Regions from separate parts of the Paenibacillus sp. fava2 genome, predicted to be linked through region 2. Evidence: riboswitches for the same ligand, from Rfam matches in the RefSeq annotation. Region 2 holds a riboswitch; the other holds the start of a gene.

Region 1 (9,359 bases), 3.4 Mb from region 2:
TAGCCGGGGCAGCTGAAACCCTGCTTCCGCCTTCGCTCCCCAACATGTGGAAGGAGAAGAAGCTGGTTGTCAGTCTGTTGAAGACAGGTATAAAGCATGTACCGCAGGGTGAAGCTCCCGTTCTTGGGGTTTGCCGGACCAGTGATCCGTTAAGCGAGCTGCCGCGTGTTACAAGCTGGCAGGAAGCAGGCGGGCCTTATATCACGCTTCCGCTTGTCTATACCGAAAGCCAGAACGCTCCGCAGAAGCATAGCCTTGGAATGCACCGGCTCCGGTTCATCGACCACAGTACAGTCGCGATAGACTGGAATAAACACCAGGGGGCGGGGCTGTACCATCAGGAGGCTGAGGCTCAGGGAGAGGCGCTGTCGGTCTCTGTTTTTATCGGAGGCCCGCCAGCACTGATAGCGGCAGCCAGCGCCTCTCGCACAGCCTGGCTGCCGGATCTGGTGCTGGCTTCACTGATGCTCGGCAGCCGGCTGCCGATGGTCAAGGACCCGCTGGGCGGTCACTCCATTCCGGCCGAAGCGGAATTTGCGCTGCGGGGGCTCGTGCCGCCAAGGCCCGCACCAGAGCAAGCACCGGTTATGCATGTACAACGGATCTGGCACCGCAAAGATGCCGTCTATCCGGCGACCATTGCCGTTACTCCGCAGGAAGAAAATTTCTACCTGGTCGATTATCTTCAGCAGCTCCTCTCTCCTGTACATCATCTTGCGATACCTTCAGTGAATGCCTTCTGGACTTATTCCGAATCGGGCCCGAATGGACTGGCCGCAGCGGTCGTACAGGACAGCTCCCCGCATGAGGCGCTGAGTACTGCCTTCCGCATATTAGGGGATCGCCAGCTCTCAGGCAGCAGACTGCTGCTGCTTACAAGCGAGCCGGCTGCTTTTTCTGATTTACCCGCTATTCTGGAAAATGTTCTGGAGCGCTTCAATCCGGCGACTGACCTGTATGTATTTGGCAGCGGGGCGCGGCTTGGCGAGGAGCATACTGAAGGCAGGCCGGGTTCTGACAGCCAGGCAGTGCTGCTGGGTGTTGGACGTGCTGTAAGGGAGCTGCCGCGTACCTATTCAGAGGGCGTTTTGCCAGGAATTAACGAGGTCATTCCTTATTGCGGTGGATGCTTAGCCGTTTCTGGTGCATCCTATGAAGAAGACCCTGAGCTGCCGGTCCGCCTGGGCGCCCAGCTCCGCGGACAGCAGTCAGCCTGGCCGCTGGTTATTCTTACAGATCATGCCGCAGATGCAGTACGAACCCAAAGCTCCTTTTTGTGGACGGTATTTACCCGGTTTAATCCCGCCGAAGATATCTATGCCGAATCCGAAATCAGGCAGCATCAGCTCGGTTACAAGCTCCCTATCGTAATCGATGCACGCATGAAGCCGGGGTACGAACAGGAGCAGACACCCTGCAGCAGCACACTGGATCTGGTTGACCGGAATTGGAAGCATTATTTTCAGCAGTAAAGTTCAGGCTTTCATTAAGACTGTAATTATACATTTTCGTTATGTTAAGGGGGACAAGTCATGCTGCGGATCTTACTGGGGGAGCCTCCGCGCCGCAACAGCGGCGTGCTGGCTGAAGCAATGGACAACATGGCAGAGGTAGCGTCCATGCTGCGCAAGGAAATGAATGCCCATGAAGACCATGACCATGAATTCCGCAAGCTGGAGATCTGGACCCGCGGTCTGATCTCATCGCTGGATGAGCTGGAGCAGAGCTGCTTCGCAGCCGGCTTTTACCGTAAACTCGTGGTTGCTGGATATATGGATGATATGTCCACCCAGGAGCAGGGGGATTACGCGCGTTATGTCTATTTTTACAAAAACGGCTTTATCCGCGTCTTCTCGCTGCTCGACAAGCTGGGAACGGTGCTGAACAGCTTGTACAATTTGAATACAAGCCAGAGCAAAGCCCATTTCTCCTATTTCACGGTGCTTCGGCAGTTTCAGCTGCTGAAGGAGCATGTTCCTCTGTCCGAGGAGCTGGAGCGTATCAAGGATTCTTACCGTGAACCGCTGCAGAATCTGCGCAAGCGCCGCAACGCCGAGATTCATTACATGAATGCTGAAATGCAGGATGACCTGTGGCAGAGACACCAGGGGCTGCATGACAAAATAAGGCTTGAGGATTTGGACAGCCATCTGGAGGATTTGAAGCAGGGGCTGGAAATGGTCTGCAAATCCTTATGCGCAGCCTTCCGCTACAGCAATGAGCAGTGGCATAAGAACAAGGCTATGACTTCAAAAAACGCCGGGACAGAGTCGCGTTAATAGGGCAAAATCTTCCTTTGACAAAAAAGCGGAAACTCACTATACTTAGGCTTGCATTATATTCTTACATTCTGCGACAACTAGTTTCATATTTTTCTTATCGAGAGCGGCGGAGGGATAGGCCCGATGAAGCCCGGCAACCGATTTGTGTCCAGCATTTAATTCTTTGCTGCATGCAAATGTCATGGTGCTAATTCCTACAATGCAGCAAGCTCTGGGCATTGGCAGATGAGAAGGCATTGTAAATATACGCACAGAGCCTCTTACGATCTGCAATGATCGAAAGAGGCTTTTTTGATTTTGGAATCAGAATAAAGGGGGAACGACGGAAATTGATAGAGCTGAAAGAGTTGACTAAGGTGTACGGAAAGGGCAGCAAGGCTGCTACAGCGCTCTCGGGCCTGAATCTGTCCATTAAGAAGGGCGAAATCTTCGGTGTAATCGGACACTCCGGCGCCGGAAAAAGCACGCTAATCCGCTGCATCAACCTGCTGGAGCGCCCGACAACCGGCGAGGTTTGGGTGGACGGTGTCGAATTGACTGCACTCAGCAAGGGGCAGCTGCAGGAGAAACGGCGCAAAATCGGAATGATCTTTCAGCACTTCAATCTGCTGTCCTCCGCCACTGTGTATGATAATATCGCCTTCCCGCTGCGGCTGGCCGGAACTGCGAAGGCAGGGATTGATCAGAAGGTTAAGGAGCTGCTGGTGCTGGTCGGCCTGGAGAACCACGCTAACAAATATCCGGCCCAGCTCTCCGGCGGACAAAAGCAGCGGGTGGGTGTAGCCCGGGCACTGGCCAGCGACCCCGATGTGCTGCTATGCGATGAAGCAACCTCGGCGCTTGACCCGCAGACAACCGATTCAATCCTGCGGCTGCTGCTCGATATTAACCGGAAGTTCCATCTGACCATTGTGCTGATTACCCACGAAATGCATGTCATTCAGAGCATCTGCGACCGGGTGGCGGTTATTCACGACGGCGGGATTGTGGAGCAGGGGGAAGTGGCTGAGGTATTCCTGAAGCCCAAGCATGAGGTAACCAAGGACTTTATCCGCAGTGAAACCCAGCAGGACGGCCCGTTGCGGGCAGCACTGGAGGCGGGAAGCAGAGACAATGCCCAAGCGGTCAAGATTACGTTTCTGGGACAAAAAACATACGAATCCACCTTATCCGATGTGGTTCGCGGTACGGGCGTCAGCTTTGCCATTCTCCAGGGGACAATCTCGACGATCAAAGATGTGCCGTACGGCCAGCTGATTGTCCGGTTTGAGGGAGAGCCCGGCGCTATTAACGCCACGCTTACTGAACTGGCGGCGCAAGGACTTGATGTGGAGGTGATTTCGTAATGGGCGGTCTCAATTTTAATGATATTAACTGGCAGGAAATGGCGGAGGCATCGGGTGCTACACTAAAAATGTTGGCTTATTCCGGAATTTTCACAATTATTCTTGGTTTACCACTCGGAATTGTGTTATATTTATGGGGGAGATCAAATAACAGTATTATCAGAGTAGTTTACTCGGTATTATCGCTGGTAGTTAATATCCTGCGCTCCGTCCCATTCCTGATTCTGATGGTGGCCCTGATACCGCTGAGCAAGACCATTATGGGCACCTCCATCGGCGTACTTGGTACGATTCCGGCGCTGGTTATCGGTGCCGCCCCGTTTTTTGCCAGACTGGTGGAGACATCGCTGCGGGAGGTTGACCGCGGGGTAATTGAAGCAGCACAGGGTATGGGGGCATCAACAGGCCAGATTGTCATGCGGGTGCTGTTGCCGGAAGCCCGTCCGGGTCTGCTGGCCGGAGTAACGATTACGCTTGTAACCCTCGTCTCCTATACAGCAATGTCGGGGATGATCGGCGGCGGAGGTCTTGGCGACCTCGCTATCCGTTACGGTTATTACCGTTATGAGAAAGAAGTTATGATTATCTCTGTAGTGCTGATGGTAATACTAGTTCAGCTGCTGCAGATGGCCGGCGACAGGCTGGTTCAATATTTTACCCGGAAATAAGGTACTACCAGATATAGCCTTATTCATAAACACATTTTAGAGGGGGATTTACAGATGAAAAAAGTACTACTGACGCTATTCAGCGTGACCTTGGTAATGGTGCTGGCTGCTTGCGGCAACAACAACACTGCCAATAACGCTGCGAACTCTGCGGCAACTAACGCTCCGGCAGCTGATGCTTCCGCTGAGCCGACTACAGAGCCTGCTGCTGATCCGGTAACGCTTGTTGTGGGTGCTTCTCCTGTACCGCATGCCGAAATTCTGAACGCGATCGCTCCGCTGCTTGAGGCACAAGGCATCAAGCTGGAGGTTAAGGAATTCACTGACTACATCCTGCCTAACACACAGCTGGCTGAGAAAGCACTTGATGCGAACTTCTTCCAGCACAAACCATACCTGGATGACCAGAACAGCAAGAACGGAACAGACCTGGTATCTGTAACTGCTGTTCACGTTGAGCCGTTTGGCGCGTACTCCAAGAAGATCAAATCGGTAGACGAACTCGCTGATGGTGCAAAAGTGGCAATCCCTAACGATGCAACCAACGGCGGACGCGCTCTGATTCTGCTGGCCAAGAACGGCCTGATCACGCTGAAGGATGACACTAACATCACTTCCACCAAAGCGGACATCACCGAAAACCCTAAGAACCTGGAAATCATCGAACTGGATGCAGCTATGCTGCCGCGCCAGCTGGACGAGGTTGATCTGGCTCTGATCAACACTAACTTTGCGCTTGATGCCGGCCTGGTTCCAACTAAGGATGCCCTGTTCATCGAGGGTGCTGATTCCCCTTATGCCAACCTGCTGGTTGCCCGTCCTGACAACAAGGATTCCGATGCGATCCAGAAGCTGGCTGCAGCCCTGAACTCTGCAGAAGCCAAGGCATTCATCGAAGAGAAATACGAAGGTGCGATTATCCCTGCATTTTAAGCGGCTGATTTAAGCGGCTATGGATTGAACAAGAGGCTGTTCCGGGCAGGTCATCTGATGACCCTGCGGGACAGCCTTTTTTGTACTTTGCCAGGAGTACGCGGGTTGTAGCTAGGCATGAAATCCTCTATAATAGAAAAAATCCCGCCCCCCTGAGTCAGGGAGACGGGACGGTATAGAACGGGATTAGAATACTTGGATAACTTCTTCCACGCCTTCTACTTCTTCAATCAGGGCGCGTTCGATCCCGGCTTTCAGCGTGATCGTGGAGCTTGGGCAGCTGCCGCAGGCACCCATAAGCTTCAGCTTGACGATGCCGTCTTCAACGTCGATCAATTCCACGTCGCCGCCATCGCGCTGCAGGAACGGACGAAGTTTATCGAGTACTTCCAGAACCTCATCATACATCGTGGTGCTTTGTGCATTCTCACTCATTTCTCAATCACTCCTTTCGTAAACTTATTATAGTACAAAAAGTTAAAAAATAAAATGGTTAGCACAGAATAAGGAGAACAACATGAGGCCAATTATTGAATTTTGTGCCAGTAATATCGGGCACGGGACAGGACCGCTAATGAACAAGCTGGAACAGAATCCCGAATATGACGTTGTTGAATACGGCTGTCTGAATAACTGCGGAGAATGCTATCTCAGACCGTTCGCTATGGTTGACGGCGAGATCATTGAAGCCGATTCTCCCGAGGAGCTGGAGCAGGCCATTGAGGCTGCCATCAAGGAGCAGGAGGCCTGGGACAGCCTCGAAATCGACTAAGCGCCTGGCAGTCAGCTTAGCCGAAGTGCCGCTTGGACATCCAGAGCACTCCGCTCTTGAGCAGGCGGGGAACCCGTCCCATTACAGAGCGGCGGCCCATCAGGCCGAATCCGGCATTCTTACCCAGTGAGCCCAGTGTTCCCTTCAGCTTAATGGCATGAAGTCTGGGAGTATCTCCCCGCCAAAGTGAACGGAGCACATAGGCCACCTGCTCCCCCTGTGCACCTGCAGCCTGTGCGCTGGGGGCAAACGGGAGGCTGGCGCAGTCACCGATTACGTATACCTCCGGATAGTCGGCCAGGTTAGAGTGCGGGCCAACAATGAGCCGGCCGCTGCGGTCCTTAGGCAGCTCCAGCTGCTGCACTGCCTTGACCGGCTGGATACCCGCAGTCCATACTGTTACATCCGCTGCAATAGCCTGGGTGCCGTTAAAGACGGCATCCTTTTCGACGTGGGATACCGAGATCCGCCCCAGCGTCTTAACCTGGTGCTCGCTGAACCATTCCTCTACATACCGGGACAGCTTGGCCGGAAAAGCGGACAGGACGCGCTCCCCGCGGTCCAGAATGCTGATGTTCAGATCCGGACGGCTCTCACGCAGCTCTGCAGCGATTTCAACCCCGCTCAGCCCTCCGCCTACAATGTTGACTGATCCGTAAGGCTTGATATCATTCAGGCGGCGGTACGTTTCCCGGGTGGCGGAGAAGCTCTGGATACTGCAGGTATACTCCTCTGCTCCCTGGATACCATGGTAATTATCCGTGCACCCGAGGGCAATTGCCAGAATATCATAGGGAACCGGCTCTCCTGATTCCAGGAAGACCAGCCGGCTGTCCAGATCAATCGAGCCGACCTCCCCGTAGCGAACGGTCAGGCGCGGATGAACCGGGAATTGGATACGCAGATGATAGTCGTTCACAGTACCTGCGGCAAGCGCATAATATTCCGTCTTGATTCCCTGATAAGGCATCCGGTCAATCAAAACAATCTCCACATCGTGGGGCAGATGGTGGTTGAGCAATTCCTGGATCAGGGCAAGGCCGCCGTAGCCGCCGCCAAGGACAAGTAGTGTTCTCATGGGACCAGTCTTCCTTTCGCATATGGCTGTAATATGGCATTGCAACAGGCACTGCAGTACTAATCTATTAAACTATTCGTACACTTTGATTTCGTTGTAGAAGGTATCCCGCTCGACCGGGATACGTCCTGCGCCTTTGACCAGCCAGATCAGCTCTTCGCGGGTCATACCCTCCGGCGTCAACGCCCCGGCGGCGTGGCTGATCCGCTCCTTCAGGATCGTTCCGTGCACATCGGATGCGCCGAAGCTCATGGCAACCTGGGTCAGCTGCACACCTATATTAATGAAGTAAGCCTTGATATGGTCAAAATTATCGAGCATCAGCCGGCTGACGGCAATGGTCTTGAGATCCTCGTAAGCAGAGTTGCGGCGCATAATACCGGCATTACGGTTCTTCGGCTGCATAGACAGCGGAATGAACACCATGAAGCCGTTCGTTTCGTCCTGCAGCTCACGGATCTGCAGCATATGGCGGATGCGGTCCTCCCGGGATTCAATCGAGCCGTACAGCATTGTAGTGTGTGTTCTCATGCCCATTTTGTGGGCGGTCCGGTGAACCTCCAGATACTCCTCGACATTCGCTTTATCGACCCGCATTTTTTTGCGGTACTGGTCGGACAGAATTTCTGCTCCCCCGCCGGTCAGCGATTTCAGCCCTGCCGCGCGCAGCTGTTCCAGCACCTCGCGGATGCTGAGTCCGCTGATGCGGGTGAAGAAATCAATTTCCGCCGCCGTATAAGCCTTGAGTGTGACTTCAGGGAAACGTTCATTCAGTGCCTTGAGTGAATCAACGTAATACTGGAAGGGCACCTTATCATTATGACCGCCGACAATATGGAATTCGCGTACACCCGGATGAATATGCTGTTCGACATATTGCACCATTTCCGGACCGGACAGGGTGTAGGCCCCTTCTTCGCCGTCATCTTTGCGGAAATTGCAGAAAGCACAGCGTGATTCGCAGACATTGGTGAAATACAGGCTCATATTTTCGATAAAATAAACCTTTTTTCCGTTTTTGCGCAGATTAACCTCATTAGCCAGCTGGCCGATCGTAAGCAAATCATCGCTTTCATATAAATAAACGCCATCTTCCAGATTTAACCGTTCTCCGCCGCGGACCTTCTCAATAATATGTGCCATTCTGGCATCGGTGTTTGGGGTTATAAGGGTAGACATATATAGTTCCTCCTGAAGGTTAGACTTCCTGAACCGGCGGTTCAGCAACATAAATAAAGAGGCAACCAGCCTCCGTGACAAATTTCCGAATTTTACAGATCATCGCTTAACCTATTATAAACCTCTCTCCATAGGTGAGCAACCGCTGTTGAGCGTTAGCAATTTCCTGCCTAGGCTGCTGGTGATGCAGGGAGTTATGACTTGAGCGGCGGGGCAGAGTGGAGTATACTGAATTTTATATAGAGTATAACTTTTAGCCGGAAGGCTTATGACATTATATAACTTATAGGAGGCTAGGCCATGATTACAATCAGCGAAACAGCTGCCGGACATCTGAAGACGATGCTGGCTGAACAGGAAGTACCCAATATGTTCCTCCGTCTTGGCGTAACAGCGGGCGGCTGCAGCGGATTTTCTTACGCAATGGGTTTTGACGATAACGAGACCGAGCAGGATGTCTACATGGATGTTGAAGGACTCAAGGTAGTAGTCAGCAAGGACGATATCCGTTACCTGAACGGCCTTGAGATCGACTTCGAGGAATCCGGCATGACAGGCGGGTTCACCATCCACAATCCGAACGCCAGTGTTACCTGCGGCTGCGGATCGTCGTTCCGCACGAAGGAAGAAGCGGGGAATCCGAGCGCTGAGCCTTGCTAAGCAGGGTTAAGATGTCAAGGAACTTTAACACACTATAACCTAAAACCGAACCTCTTGGAATGTGTACATTGCAGAATACACTTTCGGGAGGTTTTTTATTTGAAGGAGGAGATATAATGATGAGAATGTTGCCCTATGAACGGCCGACTGAGCACTACGATGAACGGATTATTGAACTGGACGAGCAAATATGTTCGTTGATCCAGCAGCGGAAGGAAACTTCGGACAATAATCCAGGTTTTCCGCCTCTTGAAAGGATTGCTGAGTGGTCAAGCCGTTTTGGACTTCACGAGGAGTTTCTGAGATCCATGTTCAGCACTATGATGAACGAGGAGCATTTCCGGCCGATGGTGAAGCCTGCTGATTTCAAAAAACATATTCCCCTTCTGAAGTCTGTGGAGCAGGGAGAACGCTTCTACACGCTGACTTCCATTCACCAAT
Region 2 (9,359 bases):
TCCACATAGGAGGCCGTGATTCCGTACTTGGACAGAATCCGTTCCAGAAGACGATAGGTTCCGCCATACAGGTCAAGGGACACGACAAGGTGGTCGCCCTGCCCGAATAAAGCGAACACGGTGGTCAGGGCAGCCATGCCGGAGCTGCAGGCAAAGCCGGCATCGCCGGACTCCAGCTCAGCCGCAGCCGTTTCCAGTACGGAACGGGTCGGGTTTTTGGTACGGATATAATCAAAGCCGGTGCTTTGTCCAAGTCTCGGGTGACGGAATGCCGTTGCGTTGTAAATCGGATAATTAACTGCCCCGGTAGCGGGATCTTCCTGTGAGCCTATTTGTGCAAGTCTGCTTTCAATCCTCAGTTTCTCGTCCATCGTGAGCCTCCTAATGTGGGGTTATTGTACAGTTGCTTCTATATTATTAAATAATAGGGCCAATATCGAAGGGTGTCTCCTGGTATACATAGTAATTGAGCCAATTGGCGAACAATAAGTTGGCATGGGCGCGCCATACGGCCGGTGGTGTACGCTGCGGATCATCCTTGGGATAATAATGTTTCGGCAGCGCAATATCCATCCCCTTGGCAACGTCACGGTCATATTCCCATTTTAGCGAGAACGGGTCATATTCGGAATGTCCGGTAACAAAGATCTGTCTGCCGTCATGTGTCGCTACAAGGTAAACTCCGGCTTCCTCCGATTCGGCCAGAATCTGCAGCTCCGGGTTAGCTTCGATATCTTCACGCGATACGTCGGTATGGCGGGAGTGCGGCACATGGAATACCTCATCAAAGCCGCGCAGTAGCTTAACATTATTATGGCTCAAGGTGTGCGGGAACACTCCAAAGCATTTCTCTTCCAGGCTGACCTTGCGTACACCAAAGTGATGATACAATCCCGCCTGGGCGGCCCAACAGATATGCATGGTCGATGTAACGTTATGTTTGCTCCATTCAAAAATCCGCTTTAGCTCTTCCCAGTAATTCACATCTTCGAACTCCAGCTGCTCTACAGGAGCCCCGGTCACAATCAGGCCGTCGAACCGGCGGTTGCTGATTTCATCAAAGGTTGTATAGAAGCTCTTCAAATGTTCTGCTGAAGTATTCTTGGAGGTATGGGAGCTGGGATGAAGCAGGACTACATCGACCTGGAGCGGAGAGTTTCCGATCAGGCGCAGCAGCTGCGTTTCGGTCGTTTCCTTGGTTGGCATCAGATTCAGGATGGCGATCCGCAGCGGACGGATATCCTGGTGAAAAGCTTGGCTTTCATCCATTACAAAGATATTTTCTCCGGATAATACTTCTTTGGCCGGTAAACTGTCAGGAATTTTGATTGGCATAGCTGTGTCCACTCCTTAATCGAATTAGTACCTGATCTCAAACTGATTTCCATGCAAAAATGACCCTTCTCGCACGAGAAAGGTCATATAGGTTCAGTCATATGCGCCTCTCTCATCTGCCAGAACCAACGCCGGGGTTAGATCCCCTGCATAGCTTCCGCAAGAATTAGCACCGTGCGTATATACGCCGGTTGCCGGGTTTCATCGGGCCAGTCCCTCCACCTGCTCTTGATAAGATTTAGCTGTATTCAATTAATTTTCTTAAAATTCACTTTAAATCATGAACCTGCTTTTCGTCAAGTCCATACAATGCTGAAGAGCCCTTGAAATGAAAAGAATTTTGCTTGAAAGAGGCATACCCCGGCGTTATACTAGACAAGTGTTTCAACGGCACAAATGACGAGGAGCAGAGGTGAGAGAAGAATGGAAGGCGACCCGGGTACGCAGTTAAGCGTGCAAAGTGAGCAACCACACAGGATTAACATCAGCTTGCCGGCGGCGGGAGCACTACTTCTTCATGCTCTCGAGACGTCATTCTGGCCCGTTCATTGATTGTACTGCCGGCTAAGCTGATTTTTTCCGTGTGCTTTAATTAGCATAACCCTGGAGAAGACCGGGGACATAAGGAGTGAAATCAGATGAAAATCCGGCTGGTAAACGCAGGGGTTTTTACCCCGATTGATGACATTGAAGCAACACTGACCGCCCCCGCTGAAGGATTCTACTGGATTGATGCGGATGATGAGGATCTGGAGCAGCTACAGCCCCTGTTCAATCTGCATGATCTTGCCGTGGAGGACTGCCTCAGCGAAGAGGAGCAGCGGCCAAAAATTGAAATTTATGAGAGCCATTATTTTATAGTAGTAAACAGCATCCGGTTTGACGACGAGGAAATTTTCCTCCGGGCGCTGAATGTATTCCTGGGCAGACATTACATTATTACTGTCACCAAACAGAAGATTCACGAACTGCGCGTCCTGAAGCCCATTCTGTGGGAGCAGGAGGTCAGCGAGCCTGACCGCTTCCTCTACCATCTGATCGACATTGTTGTTGACAACTACTTCTCAGTCGGCGACCGGATTGAAGCGCGGATAGAGAAGCTTGAGGAAGATATCCTGATGCATACCAAGAAAACACATCTGAGCGAGATTATCGGTTTGCGCAGTGAAATTCTGTGGCTGAAGAAGATGCTTGGGCCGCAGAAGGAAGTCATCAACACTCTGAACAAAAAGGACCTGCGCCTGATCGACGACCAGCTGCAGAAGTATTTCAGCGATATTTATGAAAATGCGGTCAAGATCTCTGAAACCTTTGAGACCTACCGCGACCTGATGGGCAACTTGCGAGAAGCCTACCAGTCGAGTATTGCTAACCGCGCCAATGAAATTATGAGAGTGTTTACTGCAATAACTACAATATTCATGCCGCTGACCGTCATTACCGGTATATACGGGATGAACTTTGACAATATACCCGAGACCCATTCGCAGTACGGCTACTACGGCGTAATTGCTGTGATGGTAACGCTAGGCTGCGGGATGCTTGTTATTTTCCGCAAAAAGGATTGGCTATGAACGTTAACGGACGATTACGCTGAGGCGAAGGCTACCGCTACTGCAAAGTATGGGGAACCTTCGCCTTTTGCATATTCTAATAGCTTACCGCTTCTCCCATGAACTGGGACTCGCGGGTCCGCCGGAAGCGGATACGGATGAGCCGCAGGCGCTCATAATAGAGATCGAGCCCCTCCGCCGGCGAGAAATTATCACCGTACGCCTTATACAGCGCAGGCTTCAAAAAAGTATCGCCCATCAGCTCATAGGCTGTCCAGATCCTGTTCTGCTCCTCTGCTGAGACCTCCTTCAGCTCATTCTCGATCAGCTTCTCAACGGAGTAGCCCTCCTTCTCCAGCTCTTCAACCGCTTCCAGCACTTCACGGCGGCTGATCCCCCCGGTTGCCTGCAGCTGCTCCATGCCAAGCCCGTTCTCGATGCCCTGCAGCAGAATCCGCCGCAGCCGCAGACGTTCAAGCTGCTTCTTGTACTTGATCTCCTTCTGCTTGTACAGCCAGGACGAGAAACCCTCCTCCTCCACAGCCTCATTCACCCAGCCCAGCGGGTAGCTGTGCTCACGCGGAATCGCGGCCGTAATGCCCAGCCAGTCGCTGCCATGCTGCGCGGCCTTGCCCTCGCCGACTCCCGGAATCTGCAGCAGCTCCTCTTCCGTGCGCGGCAGATAAGCGCTGAGCATGCGCAGCAGACGGTTGCTGGCCAGAATATAAGGTGCCTTCCGCTCGCTGGACGCTTTGCCGCGCCGCCAGGCGCAGAGCTCCTCGTAGACGGCCTGATTGCCATATTGCTCACTGTAGTACTGCAGCTTCAGCTGCTCCCGGTTACGCCCTGCCAGCGTCTCTTCCTCGTGAAAAGCACCGTCAATCAGCGGGCGGTAGCCGTCCCCCATCTTTACTGCCAGTTCATGCCTGTAGACGCAGAGCATCTCATTCCATGAGCCGCCCTCATACCAGATATGCTCATCCGTTTCACGGGTTCCGGAGAAATCACGCCATCCGATGCGCCAGATCCCCTCCTCTTCCCCGATCCAGAGCTGGGCATATACCTCCTGATCCGCTCCGGACATTCTGGACAACCGGTTCAAAAACACAATCTGCATTGGAATCCCTACTTTCGTTGTCTTACAGCATGCATACAAGTAGAAACGGCTTCATCGTCCTAAACAGGACGGTATCCGGTTCTGCGAGAAAGATAAGGATAAAGGATTGGTGAAACCTATACTTTCTTATCTTTACGCAAAAAAGCACCTCTCCCACGAACTATCGTGAAAGAGGTGCTTCCTCGTAAACGCTATACTGTTAGAAACTACAATACCATATATTTCCGTACAGTCAATCCCTTTTTGAATCAGGCCCCCGCGAGCGCCAGCTTGGCCAGGCCAAGCGCCCCGGCAAGACCGGCGTTGTCGCCCAGCTGCGGCGGCACGATGTAGCTGCCGATCTCCTGATTCAGTGCAGCGTGCTGGACATATCCGCCGAGCAGCTCCTGCAGTTTGGAATGGATCAGCGGGAACAGCTGGCTCTGCTTCATGACTCCGCCGCCCATAACAATCTTCTGCGGGGACAGCACCAGCACGTAGTTCATCAGTGCATGAGCCAGGTAGTGGGCCTCCATCGCCCAGGCCGGATGATCCGCAGCCAGCTCGCCGGCAGGCTTGCCCCAGCGGCTGCCGATAGCCGGCCCCGCAGCCAGGCCCTCCAGGCAATCCCCATGGTAAGGGCAGAATCCGCTGTAGGTATCCTCAGGATGGCGCGGAACCAGAATATGTCCCATCTCCGGATGGGACAGGCCGTGAATCAGCTGACCGCCTATAACCGCACCGGCTCCAATACCTGTACCTACAGTAATATATAGACAGCTATCCAGACCCTGCGCAGCTCCCCAGGTATACTCACCGAGCGCAGCCCCGTTCACATCGGTATCAAAGCCGATCGGCACGTCAAAATGCTCCGCAACTGCACCCACCAGATTAAATCCTCCCCAATGAGGCTTAGGTGTAGTAGTGATATGGCCGTATGTTGGGCTGCCCAATACCGGGTCAATCGGCCCGAATGAGCCGATCCCGATGGCTTCCGCATTTTTTCCGGAAAAGTAGTCCAGCACAAGTCCCATCGTTTCCTGCGGCGTTGTCGTCGGGAAGCTGACCCGGTCGATTACCGACCCGTCCTCATGTCCGATTCCGCATACAAATTTGGTTCCCCCGGCTTCAATAGCTCCAAGTACTCTCACAGCAGCATTCTCCCTTCTAAAATAAGCGCAGGCCCCGCTTCCGGGCCGGTCAATGTATAATCCGCATATCAAAATAAAACGCTCTCTTAAAATGATTATACGTGCCTAGTGTCAGTATGACAAGCGGTTGACATACTCTCGGAAAAATAAAAAGAACCCGTCCCTCCACCATTATCTCCGGAAAAAGTGACGAGTTCTTATAAGCACCGCGTACGGACAACCAGCCATTTAATGCGGGAAATGGGCGGTTCTCCGCTCTCTGTAGAAGCGGCAGGCTGAGACGAATCGCTCTGCCGCCGGGAAATGGGAGGCGAGATGAATATGAGCATACGCGGCCATGACATTCCCCCGGAGATATCCTTCCGGCCGGCTGCCGCCCCGCCCCTTGCTCTCGTAGGCATACAGCCTGTCTTCCTGTTCATCGTAATTCATTAACGAGTAATGGAACTCATGGCCGCGCAGCCGCTCGCCCCGCTTCAGCAGCAGGCTGTCCTGCAGCGCTGTAACCTCTCGGTAGCCAAGCGCAGCACGGCGTTCCTGCATTACTGCGTCGGCAGGGATGACCCCGGCCATCCTGTGCACCGCTCCGGCACGGTCGGTAAGCGTCCGGGCCAGCACCATGTAGCCGCCGCATTCCGCATACAGCGGCATGCCGGCTTCAGCCGCTGCAAGCAGACCGCCAATAAAGCCGGTATTGGCGGAAATTTCTGCAGCGAATTCCTCCGGGAAGCCGCCGCCGAGATAGATGCCGTCCGCCTCCGGCGGAATCTGATCGCCGCGCAGCGGGCTGAACGGGATCAGCCGGGCACCGGCACGGCCCAGCAGCTCCAGATTGTCGGCATAATAGAAATTGAATGCCGCATCTTGTGCAACGGCGATGACCGGTCTTTGGACCGGCATAGCCGAACCTGCAGCGGCCGGGGCAGACCGCGCTGCCTCTGTTGGCCCGGCGGACGCAGCAGCGGATGCGTTCGCAGCGGTAAGCGCCGGGCAGGGCGGCAGCGGAGGCGCAGCCTGCGCGATCTGGAGCAGCTGCTCCAGATCCGCGCCAGCCGCAAGCGCATCAGCGGCATGCCCGAACAGCGCTTCCAGCTCGCCCCGCTCCACAGCGGGCAGCAGGCCCAGATGCCGCTCCGGGATGTCCAGCGCGGCATCACGCATCAGGCCGCCGATAACAGGGATGCCGCAGGCGGCTTCGATGGCCGTCTTTACCGTCTGGTAATGACTCTCGCTTCCGCAGCGGTTCACAATAACCGCAGCAATCCGCACCCGCGGCTCCAGCTCCCGGAAGCCGAGCACAACCGCGGCCGAACTGCGGCCCATGCTGCGCACATCCACGACCAGCACCACAGGGCTGTCTGTAATAATGGCAAGCTCTGCGGTGGAGCCTGTCAGCCCGTCCGCCTCTTTACCGTCATACAGTCCCATAACGCCCTCCACAACAGACAGTTCTGCGTCTTCTGAGGAATCCGCAAAATACTGCAGAAGATACGGGTGTGAGGTCATCCAGGAGTCGAGGTTACGGGCAGGCCGCCCCGTTACAGCAGCGTGATAGGCGGGATCAATATAGTCAGGGCCGCATTTGAAGCCCTGGACCTTCAGTCCGCGCCGGGCAAACGCCCGCATCAGCCCCAGTGTCACGGTTGTCTTGCCTGAACCGCTGCCGGTGCCGGCGACGATAACACGCGGGCGGTATTGTGGCAGCGAACGCCCAATCTCCCGGAATGGAACTCCTTTATTCATTTTCGGTCTCCTCCCTGCCGCCGCCGAAAGATATTCTGGCAACAGCAATGGTTACATTGCCGCTCTTTTTCTTGGCCAGCAGCAGCTCGCCGCCTCCTGAAGCCAGCAGGGCAGCCGGTTCACAGACGCCATAGGCTCCGGTTGCCTTGAATACAACGGCAGAGGGCTGCTTAAGCGGCACTGTATTCAGCTGCTCCGGTGTAAACAGGCTAAGCTCCCAGCCAAATTTACGGCAAAGCTCAAGCAGTCCGGCCTCATCGCCTTTAATCGTTATGGTCGCGGCGCCCCGGATGCTTGGCGGAGACAGCCGCAGCTCTGCCAGCGTCTCCATAACGACGGCCTCCAGCTCAGCCGCTGACGTCCCGCGGTTGCAGCCCAGCCCCAGCACCAGGCTGCGGGGCCGGTACACTGCAGCAGGCAGTCCGCGGAGCGCTGCAGCTTCAGTCTCATCCAGCAGCCGGTCGGTGATGACAACCGCCGCACGGTAAGGCTGCTGCAGCTCAGTCGTGCTGCCGCAGAGCCGGACATGCTCCGGCAATACGGCTCCCGCAGGCAGCCAGTCCGTTTCGCCCGCTTCCTGCAGCACGGCTACCGGTTCACCGTTGACCAGCGCTGCGCTGACGCTCTTCATCGGAGCAAAGCTCTCCGCCTGCCAGCCGAATTCCCGGCCCAGCAGATCGGCGGCAAAAATGCCCTGCACATCGGAGGCCGTCGTAATGACCGGACGGCTCTCCAGCAGCCGGGCGATGCGCAGGGTCAGCCTGTTCGCTCCGCCCAGATGGCCTGACAGTACGCTTATGACATGCGCTCCGCTCTCGTCGATTACAATGACGGCGGGATCATGCCGTTTGTCCTCCAGCAGCGGGGCCATCAGCCGGACGGCGGCTCCCAGTGAGAAGAACAGAATAACCGCCTCATACCCGCGGAATAATCCTGGCAGAAGCTCCTTGACCGGTCCGTCGAAAATCCGCCGTTCTCCCGGAATCTCCTCCAGCTCCCCGCTGTATTTGGCATAACAGTACACCTCGGTATCCGCCAGCAGGCCGCCCAGCTTCAGGGCCAGCCTGATTCCGTTGCGGGTAATGGCTACAGCAGCAAACTTACTAGCCATCCTGGCCGCTCCCCTGCCGGAAGCCGTGGGTAAAGGACCGGTCATAGAGCTTCGAGCGGTGGGCATCGCGGTTCACCAGCTCCGGGTCCAGCGCCCGGCCGGCCAGGATCATCGCATGCATGGTAATGCCGGCCTCCTGCAGATCCCGTTCCAGATGCTGCACGGTCGTCCGCACAATCTGCTGGTCCGGCCATGTAGCTCTCTTAACGACGGCTACCGGGGTATCGGGGCTCCAGCCGGCAGCTAGAAATTCAGCGGCGGCCTGTCCGGCAAGCGCTGCGCTCAGAAATAGCGCCACCGTGCAGTGATGGGCGGCCAGGGCACGCAGCTGCTCACGCTCCGGCACCGGGGTGCGCCCTCCGGCACGGGTCAGAATGACCGTCTGGGTCAGCTCCGGTACGGTCAGCTCGGCACCGAGCGCCGCTGCTGAAGCAAATACGGAGCTGACGCCGGGAATAATCTCACAGCTGACGCCGCACAGCTTCAGCAGCGACATCTGCTCGAGGATGGCCCCGTACATGGACGGATCGCCGGTATGCACGCGCGCCACACTCCGGCCTTCCTTGACCGTCCGGGCCATCAGCTCCACCTGCTGCTCCAGATCGAGCCCCGAGCTCTGCACAACCTGCGCGCCGGGCTTCGCACTGCGGACCAGCTCCTCGCTGACCAGCGAATCGGCATAGAGAACCAGATCGGCCGAGCGCAGAATCCGGCTGCCTTTGACTGTTATCAGCTCCGGGTCGCCCGGCCCTGCACCGACAATGTACACCTTTGGTTCAAGCCGCAGGCCGCTCATTTGCTCACCACCATCAGGCTCAGATACTCCAGCTCACGGCCGCGCAGCTCGCGGGCATCCCGCCATACCGTCTCATACGGTGAGGTTACTTTGGTCACCACGGAGGCTTTTCCGCCAAGACCCAGCTCGTCCAGCACATCAAGCACAGTATCCAGCACCTTGGCCACCTTCAAAAATACAACTGTGTCATGGTGCAGCAGCGCCTCCTTCAGCGCCTCCCGGTCCCCGGTTGCGGGAATGATGCCTACCCGCTGGTCGCCGTCGGCGAGCGGCTGTTCGAGAGCGGCGGCAGCGCCAAGCACCGAGGAAATCCCCGGTACGGACACTACCGGCACGCCGGGATGGAGCTCCTGCATCAGCCGGGCCAGATGGATAAAGGTGCTGTACAGATTCGGGTCCCCTTCCGTCACAAAAGCCACATCATTCCCGTGCCGCAGCTCATTCCAGCACAGCTCAACCGTCCAGCGCCAGCCGTTTGCCAGCTGTACCGGGTCTTTGGTCATCGGAAAGACAAGGCCGAGCATCGTTTTCTGCTCAGCATCCACATACATGTCCACGATTTCATGGGCGTAGG

Evidence for each region. Region 2 has a riboswitch for S-adenosylmethionine ahead of metA (homoserine O-acetyltransferase MetA). Riboswitches for the same ligand answer to the same signal wherever they lie in the genome.
Region 1: linked by a shared signal. The riboswitch ahead of AC4G46_RS26805 (methionine ABC transporter ATP-binding protein) and the one ahead of metA (homoserine O-acetyltransferase MetA) in region 2 are both predicted to bind S-adenosylmethionine.

Annotation. Positions count from the first base shown of each region.
Region 1 is NZ_CM177755.1:6,093,249-6,102,607, reverse strand. Features, by position in the region: gene AC4G46_RS26815 (UbiD family decarboxylase) at 1-1,472, shown strand, start outside; gene AC4G46_RS26810 (Cthe_2314 family HEPN domain-containing protein) at 1,533-2,279, shown strand; SAM riboswitch class I at 2,374-2,514, shown strand; gene AC4G46_RS26805 (methionine ABC transporter ATP-binding protein) at 2,612-3,628, shown strand; gene AC4G46_RS26800 (methionine ABC transporter permease) at 3,628-4,296, shown strand; gene AC4G46_RS26795 (MetQ/NlpA family ABC transporter substrate-binding protein) at 4,351-5,229, shown strand; gene AC4G46_RS26790 (NifU family protein) at 5,416-5,664, opposite strand; gene AC4G46_RS26785 (YuzB family protein) at 5,747-6,001, shown strand; gene AC4G46_RS26780 (NAD(P)/FAD-dependent oxidoreductase) at 6,018-7,079, opposite strand; gene mqnE (aminofutalosine synthase MqnE) at 7,152-8,258, opposite strand; gene AC4G46_RS26770 (HesB/IscA family protein) at 8,559-8,918, shown strand; gene AC4G46_RS26765 (hypothetical protein) at 9,035-9,359, shown strand, end outside.
Region 2 is NZ_CM177755.1:2,231,322-2,240,680, reverse strand. Features, by position in the region: gene AC4G46_RS09345 (aminotransferase class I/II-fold pyridoxal phosphate-dependent enzyme) at 1-371, opposite strand, end outside; gene metA (homoserine O-acetyltransferase MetA) at 418-1,335, opposite strand; SAM riboswitch class I at 1,445-1,573, opposite strand; gene corA (magnesium/cobalt transporter CorA) at 1,974-2,909, shown strand; gene AC4G46_RS09330 (HRDC domain-containing protein) at 2,986-4,005, opposite strand; gene AC4G46_RS09325 (ROK family protein) at 4,254-5,135, opposite strand; gene AC4G46_RS09320 (cobyrinic acid a,c-diamide synthase CobB) at 5,364-6,878, opposite strand; gene AC4G46_RS09315 (cobalt-precorrin 5A hydrolase) at 6,871-7,989, opposite strand; gene cobM (precorrin-4 C(11)-methyltransferase) at 7,982-8,776, opposite strand; gene cobI (precorrin-2 C(20)-methyltransferase) at 8,782-9,359, opposite strand, start outside.